Regions from separate parts of the Alicyclobacillus fodiniaquatilis genome, predicted to be linked through region 1. Evidence: a T-box and tRNA genes for the amino acid it is inferred to sense, from the RefSeq annotation. Region 1 holds a T-box; the other holds one or more tRNA genes.
What was found. The T-box of region 1 lies ahead of alaS (alanine--tRNA ligase). A T-box ahead of a tRNA ligase gene usually reads a tRNA of that ligase, here a tRNA-Ala.
Positions count from the first base shown of each region.

Region 1 (4,503 bases):
CGCTGGCTGCTCATCCCTTCGTTTGCCTGCCGCGCCGCGCGTGCGCGTGCGCGCTGGTTCGCGAGTTCCGCATCAAAACCGTCTCTATCCACCGTAAACCCGGATTCCGACGCAATTTCAATCGTCAAATCGATGGGAAAGCCATACGTGTCATACAAGCGGAAAGCGTCCGCCCCGCCAATGACCTGACTACCCTGTTGCTTCAGCCCTTCCATCCAGTCAAACAGAAGTGCTTCCCCTTCGCTCAATGTCTCGTGGAAACGTTCTTCCTCGGTTTTGACGACTCGCTCAATCAAACTCCGCTTTTCGTGCAACTCCGGATAGTCCGCCCCCATGATGTCGTCCACAACGGCGACCAAGCGATACATGAACGGCGCTTCAATGCCCAACCGACGGCCGCTGCGCACCGCACGCCGCAACAGGCGGCGGATGATATAGCTTCTGCCTTCGTTGCCCGGCAAAACGCCGTCACTGATGGCAAACGCCACCGTGCGCAGGTGATCCGCCACAATCTTAAAGTGGATGTCAGCGGCCGGATCGTCCCCGTACGCCCGCCCAGCGATATCCCCTGTCGCCTGGATGATGGGGAAAAACAAGTCTGTCTCAAAATTGTTCGGCACATCTTGCAGAACCGACGCCAGGCGTTCCAAACCACAGCCTGTGTCGATGTTCTTCTTCGGCAAAGGCGTATATTCCCCATTTGCCTCCTTGTTAAATTGCGTGAAAACCAAATTCCAAATTTCCAGATATCGATCACAATCGCATCCTGGTTGACAATCTGCCTGATGGCACCCGAACACTTCGCCTCTATCGTAGAAAATCTCGGAATCAGGGCCGCAAGGGCCAAGGCCGATTTCCCAGAAATTATCCTCTTTCCCGCGATAAATCCGGTTTTCCGGCAAGCCGACCTGCTCGTGCCAAATCTGAAACGCCTCATCGTCATCTTCATAAATCGTCACCGAAAGACGACTCGGATCCATCTCCAAAACATCCGTCAAAAAGGTCCATGCCCAAGTGATGGCCTCTTGTTTAAAGTAATCGCCGAAAGAGAAATTCCCCAGCATTTCAAAAAACGTTTGATGTCGCGCCGTATGGCCCACGTTTTCGATATCGTTGGTGCGAATACACTTCTGCGAACTGACAATCCGCGGATTCTCCGGAATCTCTCGGCCGTCAAAATACGATTTCAGCGGTGTCATGCCCGCGTTGATCCACAACAGAGTGGGATCATCGTGCGGCACCAAGCTCGCGCTCGGGAAAATACTGTGTCCGCGGTCCGCAAAAAACTGCTTGTATGCACGGCGAAGCGCCTGCCCCGACAACTTCTTCATCTCACATGTCCTCCTCAATGACGATGCGCCTCAAGACACAGAAAAGCCCTCATCCCAACAGGGACGAGAGCTTTTCTCGCGGTACCACCCTGGTTACAGTGCATGACAAATGCACTGTCCCTCTCCTCGCGCTAACGGGCGAATCCCGGCATGGGTTTGTACACGCACTTAGAAGTAGCTTCCATCGAACCTTTGGAGAACCTCACAGCCTTGGGCTCCCTCTCTGTGCAAAGGACATCAATGTACTCGGCTTCCGCATCGTTTTTCTTGTGTTTCGATTGTAACGAGGACGACAATCGCTGTCAAATGGCGATTTACGTCTTCTTCCGATACCGCTCCCCGTACAGGTTCATCCACACCACTTTGATGACAGCCAAAAGCGGCACAGCCACAATCAACCCCAGCAATCCGCCCAATTCGCCGCCAATCAACAAAGCGGCCACGATGGCCATCGGATGCAGTTTCAGCGTGCGCCCCATAATCTGCGGCGAGATCAAATTCCCTTCACACTGTTGCACAATCACATTGACAATCAACACTTTGATCACCATGACCGGACTGACCGAGAACGCCAGTAAAACGGCTGGCGCCGCACCGATAAACGGCCCTAGATATGGCACAATATCGGCAATGGCCAGAAAAAGCGCCAACAGCAGCGAATAGGGCATACCGACAATCAAGTACCCCACAAACGCGAGAATACCAATGGCCAACATCACCAAAAACTGACCACGAATATAGCTGCCAAGCGTCCTGTCCACGCTGATCAACAGCGCCCGAACCTGATGCCTTCGCCTGGATGGCGTCAGTTGAATCACGGTGCGGCCAATGGCCTTCGCGTCCTTCAACATGTAAAACACCAGAAAGGGAACGACACACGCGATGAAAATCACATTGACCGCGTTGGTGATAAAAGTGAAGACATTGGAGAAAGAACCAGTCAGTTTCTGCTCTGATTCATTCAAAGCATGCTCCACGCCGAGCCGAACCGCATCAGGCAAATATTGCTTGCGACTGTTGACCATTTCGATCCAATGGTTCACCTGCGCGATCAAATACGGCATATTTTGCGTCAATTGTGTCACTTGCCGTGTGACGATGGGGACGGCGTTTAACACAGCAATCACGATGATCAAGACAAAGGTGAAGTAAATGAGCAGAATGGCTGCGCTTCTCGGCAACCTGCGGCGGACAAGCAACTCGACGACGGGTTGCAATACATAGCTGATAATTAGAGCCGCGATAAACGGATAGATCACCGCGCTTAAGACAGACCAGATATCGTCGAAAAAACCGCGTAATTGACCGATCAAATACACGCAAACGAGCGTCAATAAAACGGACAGCGTCGCCCGGAGATAACGGCTCGACGGCCACATGGCGCACCACCTCCAGGAACCAGGTTGCATAACGAGGACAAACATGCTGATTTCAAAAACATTCACAGTATATGCAGTTGTCCATTGCATCATTTGTCCAAGCCGTATATTTGCGCACAAAACGCAGATTCCCTATACTGAAAATGACATGCTTGTCCCCGAACACCCACCACATGGAGGTGAACGCGTTTATGCCGTATGTAGCCGTTGCCATTGGCGGTTTTTTCGGTGCGATTTTACGTTTCAGCGTCAGTGAGTGGCTGGGCACCTGGAATGGCTTAAACATCGCCACATTGCTCACAAATTGGTGTGGTTGCTTGGTTCTAAGCTGGCTGAACACAGTGACATCCGAACAGTTGCCCATTCACCCCCATGTCCGTCTCGCGCTGGGCACAGGTTTGATTGGCGCTTTCACGACGTTCTCCACATTCACCGTCGACGCGTGGAAACTTTTTCAGAATGGGCAAATCGGTTTATCTTTGGCCTATGTGCTGCTTTCTGTGCTCGGCTCTCTACTGTTCACTTACCTTGGATTTAAAATTGCCACGACGCGTTTCTTTAGCAGACGTGCTGGGGTGTAAGGAGACTTGCGCGCGTGAATTGGCTGTTGATCGGCATTGGTGGCATGATAGGCGCTGTCCTGCGCTATCAGGTGTCGCGCTTTGTGAATCGGCATGTAGACATTGCTTTTCCTTATCCGACGCTGTTTGTCAATTTGACTGGCGCTTTCCTGTTAGGCTGGTTTACGCGGGATTTACATACATACTTCCCAACGCTGGGATCAGCGCCATTCTTGTTGCTTGGGGTAGGGTTATGCGGCGCATATACCACATTTTCGACCTTTTCATACGAAGCGGTGATGATGTTTCGCGAGCATCGTGAATGGACGGCGCTCTTTTACGTGGTGCTCTCCTGTGTCGGCGGCTTTGCCCTGTCGGCGATTGGGCTGTATGGACTGCCGAAATAAACGGCGCAACAAAAAAGGACCGTTCCAAAAAGGTGCAGACGCACGTGGATCAGTCCTGAAATATTCCTCTTCATGAAATCAACACTCGTGCTTTTCACGCGTCAACTTACGCGCCAGTACCATATTCCATTTCGTCTGTCATCGCATCTGTGATGACCAACGAGCCGTCTTCAGCGACATCGTACACGCGAACTTCCTCGCCAGATACGTTGAACTCCTTAAAGCAACTCCAGCAGTAATACTGATTTGCTCCGATTTTTCCGGTATCCCGACTCTTGCAGCTTGGACATCCCATTTTCATTACTCCCTTGCATCATCAATATCTTCGGCGGATGAACCACGCGCCAAGTTCTCATTTGATATGTATCTCTATTACAGCATGCCCGAGATTCCATTTATACAAACCAAATCACAGAAAATAGTGTCAACGCTTCAAAATGAAAATATTTTCGGTTACGAAATACATGTCAAACAAGAACCCTGTTACCATACTACCGTTCCACAAGCGACTTTGCAATGCAGAATATGGATAGAAAATTAAAGTCGCTTACAAAACAACAGGCAATCATTGATTTATACGCGCTTTACAAGTTCATCAACGATGGTGGCAACCACATGGACGGTCTCATCCATCTCAGCAAATGTATTTTGTTCACTCAAGCTAAAGCGAATTGCATTTTGCAACCATGGCACATGTCCACAAGCCTCCAGCACATGACTTGGTTCGAGGCTGCCAGCAGTGCAGGCAGAACCGGCCGACAACGCGATACCTGCCATATCCAAGCGCATCAGCAGCGTGTCATTGCGCACGCCAGGAAACGCTACA
Region 1 is NZ_JBHUCX010000099.1:74,373-78,875, reverse strand. Features, by position in the region: gene alaS (alanine--tRNA ligase) at 1-1,331, opposite strand, end outside; T-box leader at 1,388-1,599, opposite strand; gene ACFSB2_RS24095 (AI-2E family transporter) at 1,646-2,710, opposite strand; gene crcB (fluoride efflux transporter CrcB) at 2,902-3,291, shown strand; gene crcB (fluoride efflux transporter CrcB) at 3,306-3,677, shown strand; gene ACFSB2_RS24080 (hypothetical protein) at 3,784-3,978, opposite strand; gene ACFSB2_RS24075 (cysteine desulfurase family protein) at 4,251-4,503, opposite strand, start outside.

Region 2 (4,503 bases), on a different contig from region 1:
AAATTCCTCAGCAACAAAATGATTTTTCTTCTAAATTCCCATTTGTCGTTTCATAAAACGCACAACGAACATGCAGAACGCTCAATGAAAGGCCGAAGCCAGTTTGTTCTCACCCCCTGTCGTGTGCATACAGAATCGCAAGTCATACGATTTGTCTCTTCACCAGCATATACACGAATGAATTTTATATTAAATGAACGATTTATATATTCAATATAAAATTAATTAGGGTATGTTTGTCAATAGGGATCGAAGAATTCAGTTGAGTATTTTATATTTCAAGAGGTGATGTTCATACAGAACAGTGCTTTTCTGCACCGTTTGATGTATACCTCATAGAAGGTAAGGATGAGTGGGTGATTCTCGATTTGTCCATCATTTGCGATTCGTCCAAGTTGCACGATATGGGTTGTGTCTGCGCACCTGATCTAGTGGTGGAAATTCTGTCGAAGGGAACTGCTGCAAAGGATAGAACGGTGAAGCTCCAACGCTATTGGGCGACCGAAGTCAAAGAAACTGGATTGTCGATCCGAATTTAGAAACGGTTGAAATGTACAAGTTTGGGGATCATGTGTTTTCTGCCTTTGCACTGCCAGTGCAACGCTCTGCCACCGTGGTCAGTTTCACTACCCAATTGATCATTCCTATGGATTTTTCTCTCCTCAGTTCCGTCATGTCACAGATTAGCTTGAGTCAATCACCCTGGGAACGTCCCTCGTATCATGATCAATCTGTTCATATTCAGTTCACAAACATCAATTATGCTTTGGCTACAGTATCTCATTCTGGATTCCGAACGAAATAGGAGGACTTATGTTTCAGTTCATTTTGGCATTTATCAATCTATTCTTTGTAGGCTTGTTGGCTGGTGAAGAGTTCGTTATCCGATTAGGTGTGCGAGATACTCTGCTTGTGTTAGATGACCCTTCACATATTAAGCTCCGACAGGCTTTAATTCGAACGCTTCGTGTCCTAGTACCAGTGATTATGCTCCCAGCCATTATATCGGGAGTTACGTTAGCCATTGTAGATGCCACGAGTAGAGGATGTGTATTCAGTTGGGCGGGTGCTGTAGCTTTGCTTGTGTTCCTCGCCGTGACGATGTTTGGAACCGTACCCATTAACGCCGGGGCACTCGAATGGAATCCGAATGTTCCACCACAAAATTGGAAATCGTTAATCAACCGTTGGGAAAGTCTAAATAACGTCCGCTGCCTTCTTGCTGTCGTGTCATTTGTTCTCTTTCTCGTATCGGCCGCATTACACTTCTCATAGTCGAGACTATCTAGAATTTCTGCTTCAATTAGTACTTTTCCCTGCGCCGTTTGGCCCAGAAAAAACTATCATGATGGGCAATCGACTATCAGACAAGTGGATTTTCCTTCTCTCGATCTCTGCCTGTGTACTCCACAACTTGCGTGCGTCTTCCATCAGGGTATTCATTCACCTCTATATGCACTATACCGTACCGATGGTGCGAAGTGCACTGACTGTCTCTTCCGGTAAAACACTGTTGCGAACGCTCTACAAATCCATCGCAAACTAAAAAGAGAACCCTCAGACACCCCTCCGTGTCCAAAGGCCCTCATTAATTTGGTGGAGAATATGGGACTCGAACCCACGACCTTTGCACTGCCAGTGCAACGCTCTCCCAGCTGAGCTAATTCCCCTCATCTATCAAGCTTAAAATTCTCTTTTCCAAGGCAACACATTCAGTCAACGTACTCTCTACTTGAGCTACGGTCACAAGAACGTATTTTATTCTACAGGAATCAACGCCATATCGCAAGATGATGTTTGCAATTTAAAACACAAGCAAAAAAGATTTTTGCAAACACAAAATACATAATTATGGAATGTATGGAGAAGTTATAGATAACGGCGCATTGAGGAGGATATCAATGAAAAAATGGCTGGTTAGTCTTTCGCTATTCAGCAGTCTAGCATGTACAACAGGGACGGTATTTGCCAATGATGGACTTCAACGTCCACAAACCTCAGCCACGCACGCAAACCTGCACCCCGTCACAGCAAATGTCCAAAATACAGACAGCGAAGGCACAGAGCAATGGGATGTGCGCTCCAGCGTCCAAGTTACGCGCGACACGTTGCGCGAGGCATACAACGCGAGCCATGCAGCGTACACTGAAAAACTTCAGAAGTACGCAAAGTGTTCCGAAAAGGATGCAAAAAAAGCGATCCTCGCCGAACACCCTGGCATGACCGTCGAAGAATTGCAACTGCGCAACATTCGGACAAGCCTGGTCTACATGTCCATCGTCCGCGATGACGAAGATAAATATTTAGTCATCGTCGATGCTGGCAATGGACGTATCCTCTTGGACAAGCGTGTCCCAACACATCATGAGCGCGTTTTTGCAAATCAAAACCCTGCGGGAAACGACGCAGAGTAACGAATCAGAAAATACAAAACAGCAGCAACCCATTGGTTGCTGCTGTTTTGTGGTATCCCACGCAGTGTTGACCTCAGAATGCTCGCACTTTGACATCTTGAACTTGAATGGGACCGACACCGCGTGGCACTTCTATCGATTCAAGACGCTGTGCGCCCAATTGTTTCGTAATATAATCGCATGCCACATTCGGATCAATTCGCTCCCCACACGTGTATACGTCGATGCTGGCGTAACCGTGTTCTGGGAAACTGTGAATGGTTAGATGTGATTCGGAAATGATAACCACACCGCTCACACCTTGTGGTGCAAACTTGTGGAAAGCGACTTCCCGCACCTCCGCACCAGCTTCCAATGCTGCATTGACCATCGTACGTTCAATACCTTGTACATCATTTAACTTCTCTGCGCTACAACCCCAAAGCTCTGCAATCACATGACGACCCATCGTATCCATAAGAAAATCCCCCTTTGAGCCAATTCGGCCATGCCGTTTACCCGGCATGTGGAACCGCCCCTACACCACGGGGGAAAGTTAGTCCGTAGAGGTCCTAACCCTTTAAGTGTAAGGCCGTATCCCGTGATTTCCAACCCTTCAAGCAAACATTACGAACAGTAGTATAAGACGTGAGACGACAATTTGCAACATATAAATCATAACGCTTCTAAATGCCAGGAATCGGCATAAACAATGTGAATAACAGACAAACTGCAGTCAAGGTACACAAAACAAAAGCAGACGCGCGCCACAACAAAGGTTTACGTAACGCCTTGACATAACCTATTGTAAGCAAGATACCCGTGAGCATTCCCCCAAGATGTGCTAACCAGTCAATGTCATGATTGGATACATCAAGCACCACATTGACGGCTAAAATAAGCAGCAACTGGTTGCGAACCACCCCCGGCAAAATACGAAGTAACGCCAAGGCCAGCATCGCGCCAAATAGGCCGAAAATGGCGCCAGAGGCGCCGGCACTCGCGTCGTTGCCTGGAAGCAACAAATAGCTGAACAGGTTGCCAACGATGCCGCTGAGCAAGTAGAGAACAAGCCAAACTGCACTGCCCAGCAATTTTTCAACAATCATCAAGGACCAAAGCGAGAACATATTGACCAGCAAATGAAGTGTCGTCACATGGACAAATAGTGCGGAGCACAATCTGTACCACTCGCCTTGGTTTACCAACTCGCCGACCAAAGCGCCAGATTTGACCATCCCGACAATCCCATGTCCAAAATAAGTTTGGACAATCAGGTACCAGGCGATCGTAAATATAATAAAAAACCAAGTGGCAGACCAGCGATTCCGTATTTGCCCGTCATTTATCGCGAAATTCCAGCGTCTCAAGCTCTTCGCCCCTCACGATTCAAACCATACCTGCCCCCTCGTGATCGCCATACATGGAGACGTCAGTAACGTCCACTGCGAAGAATATCCTCTTCGAGCACTGTATAGCCTCGTTCATACGCCTCCAACATCTTTTCGGGTGCAAAATGAGGCAATACTTGCGTGTGGAAATTTTGCACATATCGCTGACGCAATGTCTCGTTCTGTGATAATTCATCCAAGCGCTGTGCGAGCGATTCCACATCCCCGACGGGCACCACCGGACCCGCCTCACCGTCACGAAGCAATTCACGTAGACTTGGGATGTCCGATCCGACGTTGACAACGCCATAGTGACCCGCTTCAAGCATACTGAAAGGGGTACCCTCACTTTTCGATGGGAGCACGTGAACGTCCAAAGCAGCGTAAAATGCGGGCATGTCCGTAAGGAAGCCAAGAAAATGAACCCGATCCTGCAAGCCCAACTGCGAAACAAGCGCTTCGAGCGTCTGGCGCTCCGGGCCATCTCCAGCCAAAAGCAGATGCGTGTCGTCAGATGTCAACTTGGCGATGGCCCGAATGAGCACATCGATGTTTTTTACGGGATCAAATCGCGCCGCCATGCCGATAAACCGAGTGGACAAAGGCAGTTGCAAACGTTCTTTCAACTGCGTGGCATACGCCTCTCGCGGCTCCTGTAAAGCAGGTAGGTCGATGGCGTTTGGCACATCTAAAACCGTTTTGACCGGCAATGCGTCAGC
Region 2 is NZ_JBHUCX010000018.1:106,369-110,871, reverse strand. Features, by position in the region: gene ACFSB2_RS06000 (Uma2 family endonuclease) at 357-539, shown strand; gene ACFSB2_RS05995 (anthrone oxygenase family protein) at 814-1,275, shown strand; tRNA gene ACFSB2_RS05990 (tRNA-Ala) at 1,595-1,670, opposite strand; gene ACFSB2_RS05985 (PepSY domain-containing protein) at 1,902-2,414, shown strand; gene speD (adenosylmethionine decarboxylase) at 2,488-2,871, opposite strand; gene ACFSB2_RS05975 (rhomboid family intramembrane serine protease) at 3,080-3,763, opposite strand; gene ACFSB2_RS05970 (glycosyltransferase family 4 protein) at 3,826-4,503, opposite strand, start outside.
Region 2: it has a tRNA-Ala gene. The T-box ahead of alaS (alanine--tRNA ligase) is inferred to sense a tRNA for this amino acid. The anticodon was not compared.